DNA from 2 places in the Leisingera sp. S232 genome. Region 1 is predicted to be linked to the other one. Evidence: riboswitches for the same ligand, from Rfam matches in the RefSeq annotation. Region 1 holds a riboswitch; the other holds the start of a gene.
The links. Region 1 has a riboswitch for cobalamin ahead of ACP151_RS18135 (aromatic ring-hydroxylating oxygenase subunit alpha). Riboswitches for the same ligand answer to the same signal wherever they lie in the genome.
Positions count from the first base shown of each region.

Region 2: linked by a shared signal. The riboswitch ahead of ACP151_RS13285 (DUF4198 domain-containing protein) and the one ahead of ACP151_RS18135 (aromatic ring-hydroxylating oxygenase subunit alpha) in region 1 are both predicted to bind cobalamin.

Region 1 covers NZ_JBNAFX010000038.1:19,231-24,197, reverse strand. The annotation lists gene ACP151_RS18145 (hypothetical protein) at 1-167, shown strand, start outside; gene ACP151_RS18140 (DUF1523 family protein) at 178-822, shown strand; cobalamin riboswitch at 1,056-1,254, shown strand; gene ACP151_RS18135 (aromatic ring-hydroxylating oxygenase subunit alpha) at 1,362-2,597, shown strand; gene ACP151_RS18130 (2Fe-2S iron-sulfur cluster-binding protein) at 2,602-3,687, shown strand; gene rpiB (ribose 5-phosphate isomerase B) at 3,829-4,278, shown strand; gene ACP151_RS18120 (DUF5928 domain-containing protein) at 4,307-4,967, opposite strand, start outside.
Region 2 covers NZ_JBNAFX010000021.1:8,027-12,993, reverse strand. The annotation lists gene ACP151_RS13300 (RluA family pseudouridine synthase) at 1-14, shown strand, start outside; gene rpoH (RNA polymerase sigma factor RpoH) at 176-1,072, shown strand; gene ACP151_RS13290 (DksA/TraR family C4-type zinc finger protein) at 1,587-1,856, shown strand; cobalamin riboswitch at 2,260-2,474, shown strand; gene ACP151_RS13285 (DUF4198 domain-containing protein) at 2,618-3,403, shown strand; gene cbiM (cobalt transporter CbiM) at 3,414-4,034, shown strand; gene ACP151_RS13275 (cobalt ABC transporter permease) at 4,031-4,615, shown strand; gene cbiQ (cobalt ECF transporter T component CbiQ) at 4,612-4,967, shown strand, end outside.

The DNA.
Region 1 (4,967 bases):
TCAAGCGGCACTGGAAAGAGAGGGGGTTGACCGGCGACCGCGCGGCCTTCATCCAGCGGGGGCTGAAACAATACGACACCTCGTTCCGGCGCAAGCTGATCCTCTTGGTCTATATCATCCCGCTGGGGGCGCTGGCGCTCCTGATCTACGTCATTAACTTCATGTGAGGTCTATCCCATGCGTTTCATCAAATGGGCTTTCCTGATTTCTTTCTGGGTGCTGCTTGGCGCCTTCCTGCACTACACGCTGCCGCAATATGACGTGGTGCGCATCGTCAACACCTATGAAGAACGGCAGGAGCTGAACGACTGGACACGCATTTTCTGGTCCAAGCCGGACGACCAGTCGGCCACGCTGCTGAACCGCGATGTGCAGTTCATTCAAGGTGTGCGGCCGAATGGCGACCCGATCGTCTACCGCAACGAGGATACCGGCTGGAACTGGCCGCCCTATTTCAAATTCGACACGGCGAACCTTTATACGGATGCCAATGACGCGGTCTCGACCAAGGACGCGCCAGAGTGGGTGTCCGTCATGCACTACGGCTGGCGCAACCAGTTCCTGTCGATTTTCCCCAACGCGGTGACAATCAAGCCTGTGGCGGGGCCGGACGACAAGCCGACCAATTGGTTCACGATCATCTTCCTGGTGCTGCTGGCGGCGCTATTGTGGGCGATCTATGTGCGCTGGCGCCGGTTCCGTCAGGCCCGGATCGATCCGATGATCGAAAGCGCCGAGGACAGTCTTTATGCGGCGGGCGATGCGATTGCCGAACGCAAGGGCCGGTTCCGCCGCTGGCTGGATACCTGGAAATCGAAATGAGCAAGGGCCGCCGCTGAGGCGGCCTTTTTCTTGGCTGCGCAGTTAAACTCTCGAATCGATTCGGATGCGTTTTCTGCGTAATCGCATGAAAGATAAGGGCTTGCCGCAAACAGACCGGCGAGTGCCGGTTTGAGATTCCGGACATTTCCGACCCGCTCGGCATAGCAAACATGCATGTCTTTTTCCGGTTTTTGCGGGTCGGATTTGTCTCCGCTTGCGGCGCGCGAATAAGGCACTTTCCGTATCAGCAAGGTGCCGCCTTTCGGGGCGGAGAATTGGGAAGCTGGTGAAACTCCGGCACTGCCCCCGCAACGGTGACCCCGGGCAAGGCATGGCAATGACCACTGAAGCCGCGGCTTCGGGAAGGTGCCAGGCCCCGCCGCCAAGCGGCCCCGGGACAGTCCGGAAACCAGCCTTGTCCCGAAAACGTCAACCGCGGGCGGCGGCAGGGCGATTGCAGGCGCGTGGTCTGCAATCTCTCTTTCTATGCCTGCACCCTAGCCAAGACGCCGCGGGGATGCGGCAAAGGAGAGAAGCAGATGCTTCACGACAGCGAAATTCTGGCCAAACTGGTGGCCCGTCAGAAAAACTATTCCCTGGAGCAGGCGTTCTATACCGATCCGGGCGTGCTGGATCTGGACATGCGTCAGATCTTCTACCGCGAATGGCTGTTCGCCATTCCCGCCTGCGAGGTTCCCAAGGCCGGCAACTTCGTGACCCATCAGGTCGGCGCCTACAACGTCATCATCGTGCGCGGCACCGACGGCGAAGTGCGCGCTTTCCACAACGCCTGCCGCCACCGCGGCTCGGTTGTCTGCAAGGCGAAAAAGGGCAATTCGCCCAAGCTGGTCTGCCCCTACCACCAGTGGACCTATGAACTGGACGGCTCGCTGTTGTGGGCGCGCGACATGGGGCCGGACTTTGACGCTTCCAAGCATGGGCTGAAGCCTGTGCACTGCCGCGACCTGGCCGGGCTGATCTATATCTGCCTGGCGGATGAGGCGCCGGATTTCGATGCCTTTGCCGCCGTGGCCCGCCCCTATCTGGAGCCCCATGACCTGGGCAATGCCAAGATCGCCTATGAAAGCTCGATCATCGAGGAAGGCAACTGGAAGCTGGTCTGGGAGAACAACCGCGAGTGCTATCACTGCGGCGGCAATCACCCGTCGCTGTGCCGGACCTTCCCGGAAGATCCGTCCGTAACCGGTGTTGAGGGCGGCGTGACCCCGCCGCATCTGCAAAAGCATTTCGACCGGATCGAGGCGGCGGGCGTGCCGGCCCAGTTCCAGATCGACGCGCGCGGCCAGTACCGCTTGGCGCGGATGCCGCTGAACGAAGGCGCGGAAAGCTATACCATGGACGGCAAGGCCGCTGTGGCCAGGAAACTGGGCCGGGTGCCCTTTGCTGATGCAGGCACGCTCTTGAAATTCCACTACCCGACCACCTGGAACCACTTCCTGCCGGATCACTCACTGGTGTTCCGGGTGACCCCGATCAGCCCGACCAAAACGGAAGTCACCACCAAATGGCTGGTGCATAAGGATGCGATTGAAGGGCAGGATTATGACCTGAAGCGCCTGACCGAGGTCTGGATCGCCACCAATGACGAGGACCGCATCGTGGTCGAGGACAATCAGCGCGGCATCAACACGCCTGCCTATGAACCCGGCCCCTATTCAGAAGTGCAGGAGAGCGGCGTCATTCAGTTCTCCAACTGGTATGCCGACCATCTGACCCGCGCGCTGACCGGGCGCCACCTGATCGCGGCGGAGTAAGCGCATGGGACTGCAGGCCAATTTCGAAACTCTGGACGAAACCCTTGCGTGGAAGGACGACGAGATGCTGGAATGCGTCTCGGTTGTGCCGGAGGCGCCGAACACTGCCACCTTCAGCTTCCGCGCGCCCTCAGGCGCGTGGTTCAAATACCAGCCGGGCCAGTTCCTGACGCTGGAACTGCCGGTGCCGCAGGAGACTGTCTGGCGGACCTACACCATTAGCTCGTCGCCCTCGCGACCCTTGTCGATCTCGGTGACAGTGAAGGCGCAAGCCGACAGCATCGGCACCCGCTGGATGCTGGATCACCTGAAACCGGGCATGTTCCTCAGGGCCTCCGGTCCGGCAGGTGTCTTCACTCTGCCCAAGCGTCCGAACGGCAAATTCCTGTTCATCTCGGCAGGCTCCGGCATCACGCCCAGCCTGTCGATGACCCAGTATCTGTTCGACCGCGGCCAGTCGCCCGACATCTGCTTTATCAACTGCGCCAAGCGCCCCAGCGAGATCATCGCCCGTCAGCAGCTGGAAAGCATGGCGTCGCGGGTGCCGGGGCTAAAGCTGAACTTCGTGGTGGAGGAGGATGACCCCTATCAGGTCTGGACCGGCTACCGCGGGCAGCTGAACCAGATCATGCTGGGCCTGATCGCCGGCGACTACCTGGAGCGCGAAGTCTATTGCTGCGGCCCAGAGCCGTTCATGCAGGCGGTGCGCGACATGTTGATCGGCCTCGGCTTTGACATGGAGAACTACAATCAGGAAAGCTTTGGCGCGCCAGTGGAGACGGCGGCAGATGCGCCGGAGCTGGACGATGTTGTCCCCGAAGAAAGCGCTTCGGCCGAAATCACCTTTGCGGCCTCCGGTGTCACCGCCACCTGTACCGAGACCGACACTGTATTGGCGGTTGCCAAGGCCTCTGGGCTCAACATTCCGTCGGGCTGCACCTTCGGGATCTGCGGCACCTGCAAAGTCAAAAAGACCGCAGGCGATGTGCATATGGTCCACAACGGCGGCATCTCGGAGGAAGATGTGGAAGCCGGTTACATCCTGGCCTGCTGCTCCAACCCGATTGGCCGGGTAGAAGTGGAAATCTGATCCTGGGGAGGGCTGTTGCAGGCCCTCCCTTCTTCGCTGGTCCAGCGACTGCGGCAACAAAGTGATTGACGCCGCGCCCGTCCCTTGGTCAACACGGGGCCGAGCCTTTAATCCCCCGTTGCGACACAGGACCACCACATCATGACCGCCAGCAAACGCATCGCCCTTTCCAGTGACCACGCTGCCATTGAGCTGCGCAAGGCCGTTGCCGCCCATATCAAAGCGCAGGGCTGGGAGGTTGAGGATATCGGCCCGCAGACCCCGGAAAGCACCCATTACCCCAAACACGGGGCCGCTGCGGCGCAGCTGGTCGCCTCTGGAAAATGTGCGCTGGGCATTGTTTTGTGCGGCACCGGACAGGGCATCATGATGGCAGCAAACAAGATAAAGGGCATTCGCTGTGGTGTCTGTTCCGACACGCTTTCAGCCAAGATGATCCGCGCCCATAACGATGCCAACATGCTGTCCATCGGTGCTCGCGTGGTGGGCGAGGGACTGGCGCTGGAGATCGTCGATGCCTTCCTGGGCGCTGATTTTGAAGGTGGCCGGCATGGCACCCGCGTGGATATGATCAAGGCGCTGGAAGACTAAGAGACGGAATGGCGGGCGGGTCCGCCGTTCAATCGGCAAACAAATGACGGGTCCCGGCAATCTGCCGGGCCTTGTCCTGCGGCAGGCTGAGGAACCCGCTGAGCTGCTCCGCATTTTCGTCTTCACTACCTGTCTCGCGCATTTTGTAGAGCGGGTTGAAGCCGGCGTCGCGGATGCGGTCGCCTTCATGCAGAATGTCATTGCGGATCGTCGGCAGCAGCCGCTCCAGCGTCAGCTTTGGCGTGCGTTCGCCTGCCAGCCCGACCCTGTTTGCATGACCGATCAGGTATTCATCGCTGAAGTCGCATTCGATGTGCAGGAACCGGGTCGACGAGCGGTCTGAGTGGAAATCATTCATCAGGTCGATGGCGCCGGGATCCAGGCAGATGATCAGCTTGTCGGTTTCATAATATTCAAACAGCATCCGCATCAGGGCGCGGCGGTGGCGGGTGCGCTTCATCAGCGCCGCCTGAATGCCACCAAGGTCGGGCAGCGGAGTGTCCTCCTCATGAAACAGGTATTCAATCGCCGGGATATTGGTCACTTGGCGGATCTGTTCCAGCAGGCGTTTGGCGATGTGCCATTTCTTGCAGACCACAATCAGCAATTCGCGCTCGCGGCCCAGGGTGCTTTCGGTTTCCCAGAAACGCGGCGCAAAGCGGCGCCCGTCGCGGCCCCGCTGGGCCAGG
Region 2 (4,967 bases), on a different contig from region 1:
CACTGCGTCAGTAAATTGCCAGCAAATAAGCGTGTTCCAGCCTGTGATGCAATTCACAGACCGGTATCATCGGGCTAACATACAAGAATTCCATAAGCGGTCCTTGAAAAGGGCTTAGCGCTATCACATATGCGCTAATGTTAAGTCCTTATACATTTGGGAGGGACACTTTAATATGGCGAATTATGCAAACCTGCCTGCCCCGACGCCCGAAGGCGGCCTGAACCGGTATCTCCAGGAAATCCGCAAGTTTCCGCTGCTGGAGCCGGAAGAAGAATACATGCTGGCCAAGCGCTGGGTCGAGGAGCAGGACGCAAAGTCTGCGCATCAGATGGTGACTTCCCATCTGCGGCTCGCGGCCAAGATTGCCATGGGCTACCGCGGCTATGGCCTGCCGCAGGCCGAAGTGATCTCAGAAGCGAACGTTGGCCTGATGCAGGCGGTGAAACGTTTTGACCCCGAAAAGGGCTTCCGTCTGGCAACTTATGCCATGTGGTGGATCCGTGCCTCGATCCAAGAATATATCCTGCGGTCCTGGTCGCTGGTGAAACTCGGCACCACCTCAGCGCAGAAGAAGCTGTTTTTCAATCTGCGCAAGGCCAAGGCCCGCATCGGCGCGCTGGAAGATGGCGACCTGCGCCCCGAGAATGTCGCGCGGATTGCCTACGACCTTGGCGTGACTGAGGACGAGGTGATCTCGATGAACCGCCGCATGTCCGGCGGGGATGCGTCCCTGAATGCCACCGTCGGCTCAGAGGGCGAAGGCACGATGCAATGGCAGGACTGGCTGGAGGACGAGGACGCTGACCAGGCTGGCGACTATGAGGCCCGTGATGAACTGGAGGCCCGCCGCGAGTTGCTGGTCGAGGCGCTGGACGTGCTGAACGATCGCGAGAAAGACATCCTGACCCAGCGCCGCCTGATGGATCAGGCCGTCACGCTGGAGGAGCTGAGCACCCAGTACAATGTCAGCCGCGAGCGTATCCGGCAGATCGAAGTCAGGGCGTTTGAGAAGCTTCAGAAGAAGATGCGCGACCTGGCGATGGACAAAGGGATGCTGAACGGCGCCTGATCTCAGGGGGCGGCAGCAAAGGGAAGGGCGGTGCATTGCACCGCTTTTTTTGCTTCTGACAATGACGCTGGTGTTACGGCAGTGCTTCTGCCGCAATGTTTCGCACGCGAAACATTCGGTCAGATGTGCTGACCTTCCTTGCTGGCAAGTGCTTGCGGGGAGATCTGCCTGGCGCGGGCCTGGCGCATTGCTGGGTGCGCGGCGGAGAGCTGGCAGAAGTGCTGGCTGGTGGTCCGCTCATCATTGTGCGGCTGGCTGAAATCACTTTGGTTGCTGGCGTAGCGAGCTGTCTGGCTGCCCTGTGGGGGGGCTGGAGCGCTGGCTGCTTGCGGCCGGTGATTCTGGCTTGCGTGCAAATTCTGTATTCTATGTAGCGGCCAGTGGCAGGGTGGTCAACGAAAAGTTCAACAAAATCAAATAGTTGACAGAATTACTCGGAAATTGCCGTCGGTTGCCACTGGTCAGCTGGCCTCGACGTCCCTAAAATCTCGCCTCTGGCACAGGAGGAAGGACCATGGCAGGCGGCTGGGCGCAGGACGGCGCAGTGACCGAGCAGATCGAAGCTTCGATCAATGATGAACTGGCGCGGCTGAAGGCGCAGAAACGCCCCATGGGCGAAAGCCTGACCCATTGTGCCGAATGCGAGGAGCCAATCCCGGAAAAGCGCCGCATTGCAATTCCCGGCGTTAAGCTGTGCCTTGACTGTCAGCAAGAACGCGATGGAGTCCGCCAGGCGCGCGCAGGCATCAACCGGCGCGGCTCCAAGGACAGCCAGCTGAAATAGTGGTGTGTCCGTTGGGTGGTGTCAGTTCATCTGGCAGCCGCATTTTCAGGCAGGAAAAACGGGGTACCGACAGCAGGCGGTCCAGCCAGCCCAAGGCATAGTCCCATAACCTGTGCCAGTTTACCTACTTCAGCCGGTCAAGCGACGGATGACCCATGTGCAGATAGCTGTCTGCACAGCCCATCATCCCATTAATCGACCACGGTGAAGTTTGGCGCCGCCAGCAACAGAACCGGCAAAGTGAACTGGGGGATGCACCGCGACTTGATGTTGTTCCTCTGACAGCAGTTGTTGCGGCACAGGCGGCGAAACATCGGGCGGAACAGCCAGACAGGCAAAACTATGGAAGGCAGCGGTCAGGTGAATAGAATAGGATTCTCTTGACACAGAATAGGCGGTTTGACATTCAGCCAGAGTGACCGGTTCCGCGAGTGTTTCAATGCGCAGCGGAAGAAATAGGGAACACGGTGCGGCGTACCCAAAAGGGACCAAATCCGTGACTGCCCCCGCAACTGTGAGCGGTGAGTGACGCTGAAAACGCCACTGGGACATGTCCCGGGAAGGCCAGCGGAACCGAGACCCGCGAGTCAGGAGACCTGCCGGACACGAGGGCCGAGACTCCGTCTGCGGAGAATCGGGTCTTTTCCACCGGACGCCGGGGTGCGCGTCTGGCGCGACTGTCGTTCAGGCGATCCCGTGCCACTACTCCCCGTTGTTCATTCCTGATTGCAGGTGCGCCTGCGTCGTTGAATGAGGACGAAATGAAACTGAACTACCTGGCCGCAGCTCTGGCCGTTTCCCTGCCGACTGCTGCGTCGGCGCATTTCCAGCTGAACTACACTGAGCAAGCGCTGATCGAAAAACCTGGCGATGTGCCGATGGGGCTGGTGTTCTGGCACCCGATGGCCAATGGCCATGCGATGGATATGGGCAAGCCGGAAGAATTCTTCATGATCCACAAGGGCGAGAAGATTGACCTGTCGGATCGTCTGGAGCCAGCCACCTTCAAAGGAGTTGAGAACGAAGCCTCGGCCTATAAGGCCTCGGTGCCGGTGAAACGCTCCGGCGACTATGTTGTGGTGACTGTGCCCGCGCCTTATTACGAGGAAAGCGAAGACATCTACATCCAGCAGATTGCCAAGGTCGTGCTGAACCGCAACACGCTGCCGTCTGATTGGGATCAGCCGGTTGGCCTGGACACCGAAATCCTGCCGCTGAACAAGCCTTACAACGTCATTGTGGGGTCCACGTTCTCTGGTCAGGTTCTGGCTGACGGCAAACCGGTTCCGGGTGCCGAGATTGAAATCGAATTTATGGCGGCTGAGCCTGATCTCGACAAGTTTGCCACCACCAGCCCCACCGTTGGTGAGATGCCGGGCGGAGCGATTGTGGCCATTGCCGATCAAAACGGCGTGTTCTCTTTTGGGATTCCGAGAGCGGGTTACTGGGGCTTTGCCGCTCTGGGCTCCGGTCCGGCGACGGAACACGAAGGCAAGGAGCTTAGCCAGGATGCAGTGCTGTGGATCCACGCTGAAGAGCTGAAGTGAAAGTAGACCGATGCATATCGTAGACGGCGCACTGTCGAACCCGGTTGTCATCGGCGGCGCGATTGCCGCCGTCGGCGGTGTTGCTATGGGTCTGCGTAAACTGCCGCTGGAACGTATTCCGGCGGCAGGGGTGCTTTCGGCCAGTTTCTTTGTCGCTTCGCTGATCCATGTGCCGATCGGCCCCAGTTCGGTTCATCTGATCCTGAACGGGCTGGCTGGGCTGGTGCTGGGCTGGGCCGCGTTCCCGGCCCTGTTTGTCGGCCTGTTGCTGCAGGCGGTTTTCTTCGGCTTTGGCGGGCTGACAGTGCTGGGCGTAAACGCCGTGAACATTGCCTTGCCTGCAGTTCTGGTCGGCCTGATGTTCCGGCCACTGGTGGCCCGTGGCTCGCCGCTGCAGGGGGCGATCTGGGGAGGCATTGGCGGCGGTGTGGCAATTGCCCTCACGACTCTTGCTGTTGCAGTATCGCTGATGCTGTCTGGTGACGAATTCATTCTTGCCGCCAAGCTTGTGTTCTTTTCCCATATCCCAGTGATGTTGATCGAGGCGCTTTTGTCCGGCGCCGCCATTTTCCTTGCCCGGCGGGTGAAGCCCGAACTGTTTGCTGACACAAAGAAAGGAAGCCTGGCATGATCCGCTTCTGCGTTCTGGTCGTTGCACTGCTGGCGCCTTTGCCTGCACTGGCGCACAATGTGATTTCTTCTGTGTTTCCTTCTGGATCAGACATCGAGGGCGAAGTCGGCTTTTCCAATGGCGAAATGGCTCCGGACTTGCTGATCGAGGTTTTTGACGAAGCTGGCGGAAAACTGGGCGACACAACGACTGATGCCGACGGTTTCTTCCTGTTCACCCCCTCTGAACCTGTGACGCATATCTTTCGCGGCGATCTTGGTGCCGGTCATGTTGCAGAGGCCGTCATGGACGCCGCCGAGGTTGCAGAAATTCTGGGACAAAGCCCCGGCACAGCGCCCCCCACAACGGCCGGCGTTGCTGCAGTGCCGTCAGCTGCCATAGCTGCAGGCCTGTCCGATCAGGCGCGCACGGAACTTGCAGCCATGCTGCGCACCGAGTTGCGCCCCCTGCGACAGGAATTGACCGCGTTCAAGAACAAATCGAACTTTCAATCCGTCCTTGGGGGTATTGGTTACATCCTTGGCCTGTTCGGCCTGGGCTTTTACATCGCGGCGCGGCGCAAGATCGGCAGTGGTACATGACTTATGTTCTGACGGGCGATGAAAAGCCGCTGAGCGGCTTTGGCGCATTGGGCGCAAAGGTCACAGTGCTTGATCCGCGGATGCGCATCGTGATGACAGCCGTCTATGCCGTTGTGGTGGTCTCGCTCAGCAACCTTTGGGTGCTGTCAGCTGCGCTTGGCCTGTCGATTTGGCTTCTGGCGTTCTCTGGTCTGCCGCCGCGGAAGACGCTGAAACGGATGGCGATGATGGACAGTTTCATCATCTTCATGCTGGTGCTGCTGCCGTTCACCATCCCGGGCACCCCTGTCTTTTCTGTGTGGGGGCTGGAGGCCAGCTGGGAAGGCCTGCGGCGCGCAGCCGAGATTGCCCT